3 regions of the Geobacillus sp. C56-T3 genome follow, and region 2 is predicted to be linked to each of the others. Evidence: riboswitches for the same ligand, from Rfam matches in the RefSeq annotation. Region 2 holds a riboswitch; each other region holds the start of a gene.
The links. Region 2 has a riboswitch for cobalamin ahead of GC56T3_RS13755 (ribonucleoside-diphosphate reductase subunit alpha). Riboswitches for the same ligand answer to the same signal wherever they lie in the genome.
Positions count from the first base shown of each region.

Region 1: it holds a riboswitch for cobalamin, as region 2 does, so the genes downstream of both, GC56T3_RS09120 (ferredoxin) here and GC56T3_RS13755 (ribonucleoside-diphosphate reductase subunit alpha) in region 2, are expected to answer to the same signal.
Region 3: it holds a riboswitch for cobalamin, as region 2 does, so the genes downstream of both, GC56T3_RS06585 (ABC transporter substrate-binding protein) here and GC56T3_RS13755 (ribonucleoside-diphosphate reductase subunit alpha) in region 2, are expected to answer to the same signal.

Region 1 is NC_014206.1:1,837,458-1,842,735, forward strand. Features, by position in the region: gene GC56T3_RS09085 (DNA topoisomerase III) at 1-112, shown strand, start outside; gene GC56T3_RS09090 (glycerophosphodiester phosphodiesterase family protein) at 297-1,178, opposite strand; tRNA gene GC56T3_RS09095 (tRNA-Gln) at 1,353-1,424, shown strand; gene rraA (ribonuclease E activity regulator RraA) at 1,682-2,167, shown strand; gene GC56T3_RS09105 (hypothetical protein) at 2,248-2,502, shown strand; gene GC56T3_RS09110 (retropepsin-like aspartic protease) at 2,492-2,872, shown strand; partial or broken gene GC56T3_RS09115 (S-adenosylmethionine--2-demethylmenaquinone methyltransferase) at 2,883-3,029, shown strand; cobalamin riboswitch at 3,088-3,282, shown strand; gene GC56T3_RS09120 (ferredoxin) at 3,467-3,865, shown strand; gene GC56T3_RS09125 (energy-coupling factor ABC transporter permease) at 3,866-4,609, shown strand; gene GC56T3_RS09130 (energy-coupling factor ABC transporter substrate-binding protein) at 4,614-4,907, shown strand; gene GC56T3_RS09135 (energy-coupling factor transporter transmembrane protein EcfT) at 4,891-5,278, shown strand, end outside.
Region 2 is NC_014206.1:2,788,439-2,793,716, forward strand. Features, by position in the region: gene GC56T3_RS13755 (ribonucleoside-diphosphate reductase subunit alpha) at 1-1,825, opposite strand, end outside; cobalamin riboswitch at 1,880-2,075, opposite strand; gene GC56T3_RS13760 (ATP-binding cassette domain-containing protein) at 2,284-3,300, shown strand; gene GC56T3_RS13765 (ABC transporter permease) at 3,297-4,112, shown strand; gene GC56T3_RS13770 (response regulator transcription factor) at 4,294-4,968, shown strand; gene GC56T3_RS13775 (cell wall metabolism sensor histidine kinase WalK) at 4,965-5,278, shown strand, end outside.
Region 3 is NC_014206.1:1,294,598-1,299,875, forward strand. Features, by position in the region: gene GC56T3_RS06570 (APC family permease) at 1-877, shown strand, start outside; gene GC56T3_RS06575 (PH domain-containing protein) at 1,064-1,678, shown strand; gene GC56T3_RS06580 (NUDIX hydrolase) at 1,824-2,291, shown strand; cobalamin riboswitch at 2,375-2,574, shown strand; gene GC56T3_RS06585 (ABC transporter substrate-binding protein) at 2,715-3,671, shown strand; gene GC56T3_RS06590 (iron ABC transporter permease) at 3,658-4,692, shown strand; gene GC56T3_RS06595 (adenosylcobinamide amidohydrolase) at 4,689-5,278, shown strand, end outside.

The sequences.
Region 1 (5,278 bases), 950 kb from region 2:
AGGGAAAACAAATGTCATAAAAGGGTTTAAAAAAGGCGGGAAAACGTTTGACGCCATACTCGTTTGGGATGAAAACGAGAAGAAATTGTCGTTTCAGTTTCCGAAGCGGTGACGAAGGCAACAGGCGTTGGGGACGGGAGGCTTGGCGAAAAGGCGGACCGATGGCGGCCCGCCGATCTGGCCTCCTTTTTCTCAAATGATACACCGAATCGGGTCAAATGGGAACGATTTTCGTTTTTATTAACCATAATAACATTATGTAAACAATAAGTTCCCCCTGGCTCCCTGAAGGTGGGTCAATGACGGGGCAAACGACGGCAGGCAGCCATGCGATCCGGGCGGTCAGGATAGTCGGTGAACACACCGTCAACCCCCATGGCGCATAGGCGAGCGAGATCGTGTGGTTCATTGACGGTATAGACGTGAACCATGAGCCCGCGGCCATGGGCGGCGCGCACCCACTCTTCGGTGACGACTGAGAGCGGCAAGCCGATGCCATCGGCATAGACGGCGATTTGTTGCAGCAGCTCGTCGCGGCCGCTGTGCGCTTCCTTTTCGCCGACCAATTGAATGAGCCGAATGCCGCGCGGGATGAGCGGCCGGAGCGCTTGCAAGCTTTCCGGGTGGAACGATTGAAACATGACGCGGCGCTGTTGCAGGAATCCGTGTTTTTTCAATAGATGGACGACCGCCTCTTCGATGCCGGGCTGTTTCGTTTCGATGTACAACGGGGCTTCCACACGCTCCGCTTTCAGCATCTGAATCACCTCATCAAGCGTCGGGATGCGCTGGCCGGCAAAGCGTGGATGAAACCACGAACCGGCATCCAGCCGCCTCAGTTCAGCGAACGAAAAATCATTTACCCGCCACGGAGCACGGCGCGGGTAGACCGTTTCGGCATTTGTCGTCCGGGCGAGCGTCGCATCATGCAGGGCAACGAGCTTCCCGTCTTTGGCTGCGCGCACATCGACTTCGATATAGTCCGCCTGCATGCGGGCGGCGAGGCGGTAGGACGCGAGCGTATGCTCCGGCGCGTGTCCGGACGCGCCGCGGTGGGCGATGACGGCGGTTTTCGGCTGGCTGGATGGCTGACAGGAAGCCACGGCCGCTGAGACGATCGGCAGCGATAACCAAAACAATGCGCAAAGATAGAAGCGAAAAACCGTGATCGGGCGCATATACATCTCTCCCCTTCCAGTATCATATCGGAAAAACAAGTGCGAGAGAAAACGAGGGGATATAGCAGGGAAAGGATGTTTGTACCGATAGTGTCGCACATCAAACAAAGGGATATTCAGTTTGATGCATAACGTGCACCATCATGCCGCATACTGTAAACGACAACAAAACGTTGGGCTATAGCCAAGCGGTAAGGCAACGGACTTTGACTCCGTGATGCGCTGGTTCGAATCCAGCTAGCCCAGCTGAACGTCTGGTCAAACCGGAGGGGCTTTGGGCCGGTGAAAACGGTCTCCGCCATATATCGGCGCGGGGCCGTTTTTTATGGTTTCAATGCGGGCGGTAGAATACATCGAAGCGATTAACAGCCACACAATGGTTTGGTTCACATCGTCGCGTTCGTGTCAGTCGTTCGAATGAAAGATCGTCGACAAAAAACTGCTGAGGCAGAAGGATTTTGGCGAATGACGGCGAATGCAAAACATGAAAGGGGAGAGCGACAATGAAAACAGCCGATTTATGCGATCAATTTTTAGACGAGTTGCAAGTATGCGAGTTGCCGTTTCAATCGTACGGCGGAAAACGGATGTTTTTTGGGCCGATCGCGACGGTCGACGTGTTTGAGGACAACGTTCTTGTCCGCGAAGCGCTCGAGACGGTGCCGCCGGGGACGGTGCTCGTGGTCGATGGAAAAGGCTCGCGCCGCGTCGCGCTATTAGGCGACCGGTTGGCGCAAATCGCCTGCGACCGGGGGCTTGCCGGCGTCATCATCCACGGCTGCATCCGCGATTCGGCGGAAATCGGCCGCATGCCGCTTGGGGTCATGGCGATCGGCACATGCCCAGTGAAAAGCAAAAAAGAGGGAAAAGGCGCCCGCGACGTTGTGCTTGAGTTCGGCGGCGTCCGCTGGGAACCGGGCGCATACGTGTACGCCGATGCCGACGGCGTTGTCGTTGCTCGTGAAAATGTGCGTCTAAAAAGCGATTGATGGTTGTCATATTTTACGAAGGCGTTTCGATGTTTGGACGGTGATATAACGGATACAAAGAACAAGTTGAGGTGATAGAGATGAAATGGCAGGAAGTGCGTTCGTTGTATCCAAACCAGTTTGTGAAAGTACAGGCATTGAAGTCCTACTTACAGGAGGACCAAGAAATTATTGAAGAAGTGGATGTTATTGGAACTGTTTCGAATGAGGATGCAACTCGAGAGTTGTTGCAATCAAAAGGGAATCAGCTTGTTTATCACACGAGCCACAAGGAAATTGTTTTAAAAGTTCGGAAAGCGATTGGCCTGAGAGGGAAATTTCATTATGCAGATTGAATATCGTGAAGGATTGCTGTTTACATCGATCGAAATCGTTTATCAAGGAAGGTCTAAGTTGATTCATAATATGGTGATTGATACTGGTGCGGCGAAAACAGTGATTTCTCAAAATGCAGTAGAGGATATTCATTTGCGGGTAGAGCCGGGCGATCGTATTGTGGCTTATTATGGAATCGGTGGGAAAGAGTACGCGTTTACAAAAAAATTAGACTGTATTCAGTTAGATTCTTTCCAACTAAGAGAGTATGAGATTGATTTTAGCGGGATGGACTATGAGGGGATTAACGGTTTGTTAGGACTGGACATATTGCTGGACGCTGGATTTGTCTTAGACCTAGACAAGTTGGAGATGTATCGTTCTGGTTGAAATGGAGCGCCCGCTCGAAAGCAAAAAAGAGGGAAAAGGCTCACGCGACGTTGCGCTCGAGTTTGGCGGCGTCCGCTGGGAGCCGGGGGCATACGTGTACGCCGATGCCGACGGTGTTGTCGTCGCCCGCGAAGATTTGTCGGCAAAAAACGGTTGACGGCCGCCGTCAAGTTGTACTACGATGAAAACGGATGCTTGTTCCATGACAAGATCAATAGGCGAGAAACAAACAAGGTGCCTAAGCCTGCTTTAGGGTTTGGGTGAAAAGGGAAGCCCGGTGAAAATCCGGCACGGTGCCCGCCACTGTGATGGGGAGCTTTGCGGCAGCAAGTCACTGAAGGATGCTTCGGGAAGACGCCGCCAAGCGATGATCCTAAGTCAGGAGACCTGCCTTGTTTGGATCGGACGGATGCCTACGGGACTATAGGCAGACGTGCGGGAGAATGATGGCTGCATTGGGCCTGTTTGGGCCGTTTACGGCTTTCGTATACATTTTTCTGCACCTCTGCTGTAGAGGTGCTTTTTCTTTTGCCGAAAACCTGCCCGTCTGTCTGCGTCTAAATTCTATCATTCTAGCCAAAAAGGGGGGATTCGGTGGCGACATGGGATTTGCGGGGAATGAAGCATCATGTGCTCATTTGCAACGGAGGGACGTGCCTCCGCCATGGCGGGGATGACGTGACAATGGCGGTGCGCGAGGAGATCGCCCGCCTCGGGCTTGACGATGCTGTCCATACAACAAGGACGCGCTGCAACGGACGCTGTCAAGACGCGTGTGTGATGATCGTCTATCCGCAAGGCGTCTGGTATCGACAGATGACGCCGGAGCGGGCGAAGGAGGTTGTGCGCGCTCATTTGGATGAGGGGCTGCCTCTTTTGAAATGGGCGACGTATGAATATGAAGACGAATTGGTGTTGACGCCAGCCGGCGAACGGGAGGCGCCAAGCGGAAAACGAAAAACCGAACATGGCGTGAAAGGAGTGAAGGGATAAATGAAGAGAGCGGTTCGATGGAGCGGAATGGCGGCTTTATTCACTGCTTATTTTTGGTTGACGAATGAAAATGAAGCGTATGCCATGCACATTATGGAAGGATTTTTGCCTGTCAAATGGGCGCTGTTTTGGTGGCTGCTGTTTTTGCCGTTCTTTGTGTTCGGATTGCGGCGGCTTGTGCATACGCTGAAGCAGCACCCCGAACATAAGCTTCTGATGGCGTTAGCTGGTGCGTTTACGTTTGTATTGTCGGCGCTGAAAATTCCATCCGTCACCGGCAGCAGCTCGCATCCGACCGGGATCGGCTTCGGCTCGGTTTTGTTTGGACCGTGGGTGATGGTGGTGATCGGTACAGTCGTTCTTCTCTTTCAAGCGCTGCTTCTTGCCCACGGAGGGTTGACGACGCTTGGGGCCAATGCCATGTCGATGGCGATCGTCGGCCCGTTCGTCGCGTACGGAGTGTATCAACTGTGCCGAAAAGGGGCGGTATCCAATCGAGCGGCTTTGTTTCTTGCCGCTTGTTTGTCTGACTTGGCCACATATGTGATGACGTCCCTGCAGCTTGCCTTGGCGTTTCCGTCTCCTGATGGGGGAGTCATCGCTTCGTTTTTGAAATTCGCCGGCATTTTTGCCATTACTCAAGTGCCGTTGGCGGTGACGGAAGGCATCATAACGGTGATCGTCTGGAACTGGCTTTCCTCCTATCAAGCTTCTCCGCTGTTTCAAAAGGAAAAGGAGGCATAATGGGATGAAGAAAAATGGCTTGCTCGTGTTGTTGGCTGCTTTGCTTGTCATCATTCCGCTTTGGTGGGCGCGCGGATCGGAATTCGGCGGAACGGACGATCAAGCAGAAAAAGCTATTCAAACGCTCAACCCGCACTATCGTCCTTGGTTTGAGTCGATCTTCACCCCTCCAGGCGGCGAAGTCGAAACGCTTTTGTTCTCGCTGCAAGCCGCGCTTGGCGCCGGCGTGATCGGCTACGTCATCGGGTTGTACAAAGGGCGTTCGGAGCGGAAAAACAGCCATGATTCGCGAGTTTGACCGTTGGACGTATGACAACCGGCTGCGGGCATGGCGGGCGGAGTGGAAGCTGATCGTGGCGTTTGTTATGCTTGCCGTTGTCATGATGGGCGGCTGGCGCGAACAATGGCTTGTGCTCATCGGAATGGCGTATTGGATTGTCGCTCGCGCACGAGTGCCGTTTGCGGTGTATGGAAAAGCGATGCTCGCTGCCTCCGTTTTTTTAGGGCTCAGCCTGCTGACGCTCGTTGTGTCCGTGTCGGTTCCTTTTCAAATAACCTTGATCAGTAACCAGCTGAAGCCGGCTGCGGAGCTCGCCGTTCGCTCCCTTGCCGCTTGGTCGTGCTTGTTTTTCCTTCTCATTACGACGCCGGCGCCGGACTTGATTGCGG
Region 2 (5,278 bases):
GCTCCATGCTCGCTTGAATCGCCAAATACGCGATCGTTTCATACAGCTCGTCGGCATAGCGGACCGCTTCCTCCGACTCCCAGCGAATGCCTTTTAACGCCAAAAGATGATGCCAGCCAAAGGTTCCAAGCCCGACAGCGCGGTATTTTTCGTTCGTCAGGCCGGCCTGCAGCACCGGAATATTGTTTAAATCAATGACATTATCGAGCATCCGCATTTGAATCGGGATGAGCCGCGCCAAAACCCCATCGGTCACCGCCCGCGCCAAGTTGATCGACGATAAATTGCAGACGACAAAATCGCCTGGTATTTTTTCGATGATGATCATCCCGTCTTTTACATATTGCCGCTTCATCACCGTTGGGCTTTGGTTTTGCGCGATTTCCGTGCAAAGGTTGCTGCAGTAGATCATCCCGAGATGGCGATTCGGATTTTGCCGGTTCACTTCATCGCGGTAAAACATAAACGGCGTCCCCGACTCGAGCTGGCTGCGCATGATGCTTTTCATCACTTCGATCGCCGGCACTTTTTCTTTCGACAGCCTTGGTTCGTTGACGCATTGCCAGTATTTCTCGCGGAAACTCCCGCACCCTTTTTCCTCATCATAAAAATCTTCCAAGCTAAACCCCATCACCTTCCGCACTTCATGCGGATCAAACAAATACCAGTCGCCGCGCTGTTCGACTTGCTCCATGAACAAATCAGGGATGCAAACGCCGGTGAACAAATCATGCGTCCGCAGCCGTTCGTCACCGTTGTTGAGCCGCGCATCGAGAAACGCAAAAATGTCTTTATGCCATACATCCAAATAGACGGAAATGGCCCCTTTTCGCTGTCCCAACTGATCGACGCTCACCGCTGTATTGTTCAACTGCTTCATCCACGGGATGACGCCGGAGGAGACCCCTTTAAACCCTTTGATGTCGCTGCCGCGCGAACGGATTTTGCCTAAATAGACGCCGATGCCGCCGCCCGATTTCGACAAATTGGCGATGTCGGTGTTGCTGTCATAAATCCCTTGCAAGCTGTCATCGACCGTGTCGACAAAGCAGCTCGACAGCTGGCCGTATGACTTCCCGGCATTGGCAAGCGTCGGCGTCGCCACGGTCATGTATAAGTTGCTTAACGCCCAATACGCTTCCTTCACGAGCTCAAGGCGCCGCTTAGGTGGTTCATTCGCCATTAGCGTCATGGCGATGACCAAAAACCGCTCCTGCGGCAATTCATACAGCCGCCGCTCATAATCGCGGGCCAAATACCGGTCAGCGAGCGTGCGCAGCCCGATGTACGTAAACAGCTTGTCCTTCTCCGGATCAAGAAACGCACCGATGGCATCAATTTCTTCTTTCGTATAACGTTCAAGCAAGAACGGGCTGTACACCCCTTGTTCTGTCAGCGCAACAAGCAGCGAGTAGAAATCGCCATACCGCTCGCGCTCGTCATACCCACGCTGCCGCGCCGCTTCACGGTACAATTGCCGCAAATACAGCCGGGCGCACACAAATGTCCAGTCCGGCTCATCTTCATCAATGTAAGAAAGTCCTTCCAAAATAGCCGTTTGGTGCAGCTGTTCTACCGTGACGGACTCCTTTCGACTGAGAAGCTGCCAAACACGCTCGACGTATTCATCAAGCGACAGACGGCCGAATCCAGCGGCGGCTTGCCCAATCAGCGACGCAAACTCTTCACGTGAAAAAGAAACCGGCTTCCCTTGGTCATCGATGATGATCATTTTCGTCAATGCGGTCATTCGTTTCCCCACTCCTTCAATAAAAAATCCGCTCGGGCAGGCGAGCGGATGAAACGACAGACGGAAAAAAGGCATACGAAACCCTTTTTCTTTTCCCCTATCGTTTCATCTTCTCACACCCCGAAGAACATGAAACGTTCCAAGCAAGGCAGGTCTCCTGACTCGTGCATCGTCCTACTTTGGGGCCTTCCCAGCGGCGCGCCGAATGGCTCTTGCCGCCAGTGGCCATCCCATTTCGTCCGCACATACAGTTGCGGGGGCAGTTCCGGATTCACACCGGATTCCCTATTAAGTCCTGATGGACACCATTGCTTGGCGCAACGATATATAGTTGTTTAAAAAATAGAACAAAACAATATATAGTAGATGATCATCCTGATGGAACAAGCATATACCAAAACCGGGAGAATTGCAAGAGTGGGCGAATCAAATTTTCTCTTCCTCAAAAAATCATTCCGTTGTTCACATTCTGTTCATAAAAGCATGCTACGATTCACCATGTACGAGAATCATACGAAGGAGGGGGACACAAAATGGGATACAGACCCCAAATCTCACCCGCCCATCAAGAGTGGGCAGTGGAAACACACGAATTGGTGAAAACCTTTGGCGACCACCGGGCCGTGGACGGTCTCAATTTGCGTGTGCGCGCGGGCACCATCTATGGTGTGCTGGGCCCCAATGGAGCCGGCAAGACAACGACAATCCGAATGTTAGCGACGTTATTGCGCCCGGACGCCGGTTCCGCCCAAATTTTTGGGTACGACGTCGTCAAACAACCGCAAGTCGTCCGGCAATTGATTGGTGTCACCGGTCAATACGCCTCTGTTGACGAAACGCTCAGCGCAACAGAGAATCTAATGATCTTTTCTAGGCTTCTGGGACTGAGCCGAACAGAAGCAAGGCGAAAAACAAGCGAATTATTGGAGGAATTTGGTTTGACAGAAGCAGCCAAGCGCCCATTGAAACATTTCTCTGGCGGTATGCGCCGGCGTCTGGATCTCGCCGCCAGCCTCATTGCCCAGCCGCCGCTCATTTTTCTTGACGAACCGACCACCGGACTCGACCCGCGCACGCGCAATCAAATGTGGGAAACGATCCGGCGCTTGGTGAATATGGGAACAACGGTGCTGCTGACAACCCAATATTTACAAGAAGCGGACGAATTGGCAGACCGCATCGCCGTAATTGATCACGGCCGAGTCGTCGCTGAAGGGACACCCGATGAACTCAAGGCGTCCATCGGTCAATCGTCATTGCAAGTCAAGCTGCAACATCCTGGAGAGATCGAAACGGCCAAGCGCATCATTGAGCGCGTTCTCCATGTTCGGCCGACGGTATCCTTAGAAACCGGGAACATCACGGCGCCGATGGCCGATCCAGACCATGTGACGGACCTGCTTGTCGCTTTGCGTCAAGAGGGCATCCACTTAACCGAGTTAAGTGTGCAAAAACCAACCCTCGATGAGGTCTTTCTGACCATTACCGGCCATGGAGTGGAAAAACGTGCAGATGAATCCAATGATGTAAGGGAGGAAGCGATGAGATGAAACCAGTGTCTCCTCAATTGGAGGTCAAACGCCAACAGAAAAACCGTACAAGCGTTTCCCAAGCTGTACGAAATTCGCTGACGATGGCCTATCGTGGTTTGTTGAAGGTGCGGCGCACACCCGAACAATTATTTGACGTCACTTTTCAGCCGATTATCTTCACCTTGATGTTTACCTACATCTTTGGTGGAGCCATCGCGGGGAATGTTCATAACTACTTGCCCATGATCATTCCCGGCATTCTCATCCAAACGTTGATCGGGGCTTCCGTCACTTCAGGAGTTCAACTTCGCGATGATATGGATAAAGGCGTGTTCGACCGCTTTAAATCGCTGCCGATCGCCCGCATCGCTCCGTTGGCTGGGGCGTTATTAGCCGATGTAGTCCGCTATGTCATCGCCACCACCCTGACGTTTGTCATGGGATTTCTTATCGGCTACCGTCCGGAAGGAGGGATCGCCAGTGTGGCGCTTGCGGGCGTTTTCGCCATTGGATGCGCGTGGGCCGTCAGCTGGATCTTTGCCTTCTTCGGCGTCATTGCCCGTCATGCGGCCGCTGTACAGGGAATCTCCATGCTGGCGTTGTTCCCACTGATGTTTGTATCGAATGCGTTCGTGCCGGTCAAGACGATGCCCGATTGGCTACAATGGATTGCCAAAGTCAATCCCATTTCCCATATGATCGCGGCCGTCCGCGAGTTGACGAATCACGGAACGATAGGCACCGATTTCGTCCTCTCCTTGCTCGGCGCGGCAGCCATTGTTGCGATCTTTGCTCCGATCACCGTTCGTGTCTATATGCGCCGCGCATAACCACTGGGGATGTCCGCGATGAGCATCCCCGCTTCTCCAATGAATATTAAAAATCAAACCCATCGTTTCATTATCTGCTGTCACGACGAAATTATAAACGAACCAGCTTCAACATTGACGAAGGCCAAGCAAAAGCGACACAATGGAAAATAGCATGAAAGGACAATGAAAGGGGATGACGATGACACGAATTTTAATCGTCGATGATGACGCGCATATCCGCGAACTCGTCAGCCACTTTTTAAACTTAGAAGGATTTACAATCCATGAGGCGGCTAACGGAAAAGAAGCACTTGACGTATTGGAAACAGTGAAAGTGGATTTGGTCATTATGGATATTATGATGCCGGAAATGGATGGTTGGGAGCTATGTCGCGAACTGCGCGACTACGACGATGTCCCCATTTTAATGTTGACGGCCAAAGGGGAAACAAGACAGAAGGTGAAAGGATTCGAGCTCGGGGCGGACGATTATCTTGTCAAACCGTTCGACCCACTTGAGCTCGTCGCCCGGGTCAAAGCATTGCTCAAACGGTATCGAATCGCTACATCGCAAATCGTACAAATAGGCCGTTTATCGTTAAACCGCAAGACGTACGAATGCCGTTTGGGAGACCAAGAGATCTTCTTGCCGCCGAAAGAATTTGAACTGCTTTTTAAATTGGCCAGCTATCCGGGCAAAACGTTTACACGCGACGAGTTGATTGAACAGATCTGGGGCTACGATTATGATGGGGATGAACGAACAGTGGATGTGCATATCAAACGATTGCGCGAACGGTTTGCCCAACCAGATTCTCCATTTTCCATCCGCACGATTCGCGGGCTCGGCTATCGGTTGGAGGCACAGTCATGAAACGATTGCGATTTGTGCTTAAATCCATCTTGACGGTTATCGCTGTAATGTCCATCGTCTCTCTCTTTTGGACTGCGGCATATTTCATCACAGAAGCGCTCTACACCCAATTCGCTTGGCGGCCGCACCCGCTCGTTCGTCAAATCATTTCATCGATCCTCGGCTTTTTGCTGTTCGGGATGACTATGAGCGCGATCAGTCCTTTTTTGCGAAAGCGCGAAAAAGTATTTTGGCAACACTTAATAGATGCCATTAATCGAATCGCCAAAGGCGATTTTCGAGTAAATCTCCAGGCTGACTGGGGCGGACG
Region 3 (5,278 bases), 1.5 Mb from region 2:
GATTGTTGTTTTAGAGCTCATCGTCCTTGCAGTGTTTGTGATCACAGGAATTATTGCGATTATAAAAGGTGTCAATGGAGCGCAGTTTACGTTCAAACCGCTGTACGATCCTAATCATTTCAGCGCGGAGACGGTGATGGGGGCGGTGTCGGTGGCCGTCTTGAGCTTCCTTGGTTTTGATGCGGTGTCGACGCTGGCTGAGGAAACAAGGGACGGGAAATCATCGATCGGCAAAGCGATCATTTTCGCTTTGCTCGTTGTCGGTGCGCTTTTCATCGTGCAAACATGGGTCGCCGCTCTCATTTGGCCTGATTATACGACGTTTAAAAACGCAGATGTGGCGTTTTATCAGATTGCGGAGCTGGCAGGAGGACCATGGCTGAAATGGACAACGATCATCGCCACTGCGCTTTCATGGGGGATCGCGAACGCGCTCGTCGCCCAGGCAGCCATCTCCCGCATTTTGTACAGCATGGGTCGCGACCGTAAACTGCCCAGTGTGCTGGCTAAAGTGCATCCGAAATTTCAAACGCCATACGTCAGCACATTGCTTGTAGCTGTGATTTCGCTCATTGTCACGACGGTGTTCGCCTCACAAATTGATAAACTCGCTTCGCTTGTCAACTTTGGCGCCCTGACGGCTTTCCTCTTTTTGCATGTATCAGTGATGAACTATTTCTTGCGCAAACAAAAGAGTAACGATTATATCAATCATCTCTTGTTTCCGCTCATCGGTTTTGTTATCATCGGCTATGTATGGATGAACCTGGACCCGCTCAGCAAAAAGCTAGGATTGAGTTGGATCGCGATTGGACTCGTTTATCTGGTCTTTTTGCGACTCACGAACAAAGACTCCCGTCTAAGCGGGGAACTGTAGTTGCTTGTAAGGCCTGACGCCGTCATAAAAGGCGTTGGGTCTTTCGTTTTTTGCCGACGATGAAACATTTTTTCGATCGCGACGTATTACAGAATGAGGGTACGGCGCCTTGTTAAGGCAAAACGCCGTTCATCCGCCAATAGGTGGGCGCCGATAAAACGTGGAAGGAGCCGGAGGAACATGAGCATGTTTGGAAAAGTCGCCGCCGATGTGCTTGGGCTAAGCGACATCGGCTCGGTTATTCAGCCGAAAGACTACGACAAAGTGGATGCCGATGATTATGTGATGCACGAGGATGGGGAAAAAATCTATTTCCTTATTAAATCGAAATCCGATGAATATTGCTTCACAAACCGTGCGCTCATTCATCTGGACGGCACGAGCGCCGCGAGCAAAAAACGGACGCTGCGCCGCTACGATTACTACAAGCATCCGATTTCCGACGTATCGCTCGAAACGGCCGGGACGGTCGATTTGGATGCGGAAATTAAATTTAAAATTGGACCGCATTCCTACTCCATTGATGTGCATAAAAAGCATATTGAGGAATTGAAAGATTTGTATAAATCGCTGCTGGCGATCGCGGAGATTTGCCTTGAAAACGAAACGAAGTTCAACTATGCGGAGCGGAGTCTGGAACTGGCAACGAAGGTGTTTGCCAACATGCGCGGCGACGGCGCCAATGTGTCGGCGGATTTTCAGGCCGTGAATGAATACGCTTTTCGCTGGCTGACGGAAGCGAAAAAGAACTATACGGTGAAGGATTTCGGCTTTGTGTTTGACAAATATATTCAACAGTGACGAGATGAAGGTTGTATCGGGGAAAGACGCCGTGCCAGAGGCGAGGTATCTTTCCTTATTTTTTTCAAGATGGCAGTATAGATGGGGCAGCTGCTTTTTTTCTGCAGGAGAGGGCTAGGATCATTCCGCGATGTAGGAGGAGAGCTTGATGGATAAACACCAACAAGCCATTATCACCGTTTCAGCCTATATTACGAATGACACGGGAGAGGTTTTGCTTGTTAAAAGCTATGACCGCTCCGATACGTGGGAAATGCCGGGCGGACAAGTTGAACCAGGCGAGCCGCTCGATCGGGCCGTTCATCGCGAGGTGTATGAAGAGACTGGCGTTGACATCCGTCTCATCGGGGTCAGCGGCGTGTATTACAATGAAACTAAAAATATCATAAACATTGTATTTAAAGCGACATATGTGAAAGGAAACGTTTCTCCCCAGCCTGAGGAAATTCAAAAGGCGAAGTTTGTGTTGATCGATGAGTCGAATATTGATGAATATGTGACATGGCCGCATTTGAAATCGCGGGTGCTCGATGCGATGAAAAGGGAATGCTCTGTTCCGTATGAAACATGGGTTATGAATCCATCTCGATTGTCTGCAAGAGTGGGAAGGTGACGACTTCCCTCCAACCTGCTGTAAATTCATAGTTGTCAAATGCTAAACGCTGCATTATTATAAAAATGTCCATATCCGACAAATTCATCAACTCGCAGCAAGGTGCCGAAAAGGCTTAATAGGGAATCCGGTGGGAATCCGGAGCTGTCCCCGCAACTGTCAATGCGGACGAAATGAAATCGCCACTGTACGGACAGATGGCTTGCGCTGTTTTCCGTACGGGAAGGCTTCAGAGTAGGATGAAGCATGAGCCAGTAGACCTGCCTTGCTTGCCGCAGTTTCCGAATCTTCGGGGGGTGAGACGCGGAAACAGTCGTACAGGGCATTGTTGTGCCCATTGGCGGTCTGTTTCGCGCTCATTCCCAGATTTAGGCGGAATGGGCGTTTTTTATTGTACATACATCACTGAAGGGGGAATGACGGATGAAACGTTGGACATGGCCGGCGGTGGTGGCGGTGTTCTTCCTTTTGGCCGCCGTGCTCGTCGGCTGCGGCGGGGCGAATGGCAGCACCGAGCCTGCGAAAAAAGAAGAACCGAAAACGGAACAAGCGGCGTTTCCGGTGACGGTGAAAGACGGGCTTGGCGAGGATGTCACGATCAAAGCGGAACCGAAAAAGATCGTCTCGCTCATCCCAAGCAATACGGAAATCGCCTATGCGTTGGGGTTGGGCGATAAGATCGTCGGCGTCAGCGATTTTGACAATTATCCGGAAGACGTCAAAACGAAAACGAAAATCGGCGGCATGGAATTCAACGTCGAGAAAATCATTTCGCTCAAACCGGATCTTGTCTTGGCCCACGCGTCAAGCGCCCATAACTCGCGCGATGGCCTCAAGCAATTGAAAGACGCCGGCATCACCGTGCTTGTCGTGAATGACGCGAAGTCGTTCGACGATGTGTATGCGTCCATCGAATTGATCGGCAAAGCGACCGGGACGACAGACAAAGCGAAGCAAGTGATTAAGGATATGAAAGAGAAGCTTGCGCAAATTCAAGAAAAAGCGAAACAAATCCCGGCGGACAAACAAGCGAACGTCTGGATTGAAGTGTCGCCGCCGCCGCAGCTGTATACGGCCGGCAAAGGGACGTTTATGGATGAGATGCTTCAAGTGATTTCAGCGAAAAACGTCGCCGGCAGCTTGGAAGGCTGGCCGATGGTGACGGAAGAAAAAGCCGTAGCCTATAAGCCGGACGTTATCATCACGACATACGGCGGAGCGAAGCAAGTGTTTGCGCGCGCCGCTTGGAAAGACGTGCCGGCGGTGAAAAACAAGCGGGTGTATGACGTCAACACCGACTTAGTAAGCCGCCCGGGTCCGCGCCTTGTCGAAGGGGTCGAGGAACTTGCCAAAGCCATTTACCCGGATGTGTTCAAGTAAAACGTGGATGTATATATTGGCCGTCACGGCGGCCATGTTATCGTTGCTCGTAGGGATATCGACAGGATCGCTGTCGATTCCCTTTTCTTCTATTGTTCGCATTCTTGCGTCCGAATGGTTTGGTATGCCGCTTCCGTCTGACATTCCGGCCGATTGGGTGCCGATCGTGATGGCGATCCGCTTGCCGCGCGTCGTGCTCGCTTTTTTGGTCGGGGCGTCATTGGCACTGGCTGGCGCGGCGTTCCAAGGGTTGCTGAAAAATGCGCTCGCCGATCCGTACACGCTCGGCGTCTCGTCCGGCGCCTCGGTCGGGGCGGTGCTCGTCATCTTTCTCGGCTGGCAATGGCCGCTCTTTGGCACGTTCACGCTGCCGATCGTGAGCATTTTATGCGGCATGGCGACGCTTGTCGCCGTTTTGGCGTTCACTCGCGCGGTTGAGCCGCAGCTGTCGGTTGAGACGATCATTTTAGCCGGCATTATCTTCGGCGCGTTTTTCAGCGCGTTCATTTCACTGATGATCGCTTTGACCGGGGAAGAATTGCGGCAAATCATCTCATGGCTGATGGGAAGCGTCGCGATGCGCGGCTGGAAATACAGCGGGCTTTTGTTGCCGTTTTTTCTCATCGGCGCGGCGGTGCTTCTCGCCAACGGCCGCGAGTTGAACGCGTTTGCTTTTGGCGAGGCGGCGGCGCTTCATGTCGGCGTTGATGTTACGCGCCGAAAAGTCATCATTTTGACGGCGGCGGCGCTGCTCACCGGCGCGGCGGTGTCGGTGTCCGGGACGATCGGTTTTGTTGGGCTCGTTGTTCCGCATATGGTTCGGCTTGTGTGCGGGCCAAACTACCGGGTGCTGCTGCCGCTGTCGCTCTTGTATGGCGGGGCGTTTCTTGTGCTTGCCGATGTGGCGGCGCGGACGATCATCGAACCGCGCGAACTGCCGATCGGCGTCATCACCGCGCTGATCGGCGCCCCGCTATTTGCCGTCTTGTTTTTCCGAAAAATGAAGCGAAAGATGGGATGATGATGCTCGAGGTGCGGGCCGTATCGCATCGGTATGGACCAAAGCAAGTGCTTGATCGTGTGACGTTTTCCGTGGAAAAAGGGGAGCTTTTTGGCATCGTCGGGCCGAACGGCAGCGGAAAAACGACGCTGCTGAAACTCATTTGCAAAGAGCTTCCGCTTGCCAGCGGTGAGATCAAGATTCATGGCCAGCCGCTTTTGGCGCTGTCTGCGAAGCAATGGGCGCGGTTTGCCGCCGTCCTGCCGCAGACAGCGGAGGCGGCGGCCGGCTATACGGTGAGAGAAACGGTGGCGCTCGGCCGCTACGCCCATCAGCGCGGCTTGTTTCCGACGTGGACGAAAGAGGATGAAGCGGCGGTTCAAGAAGCGCTTCGTGCGGTCGGCTTGGCTGACAAAATCGATGAGCCGCTTGAGCGGCTAAGCGGCGGCGAGCGGCAGCGCGCCTATTTGGCGCGGGCGCTTGCCCAAAAGCCGCAGCTGCTCTTGCTGGATGAGCCGACGAACCATATGGATGTGAGCGGCCAAGTCCGGCTTTTGGACCGGCTCGCGGAAGCTGCCCGCTCCCGCGATTTGACGGTCGTCGCCGT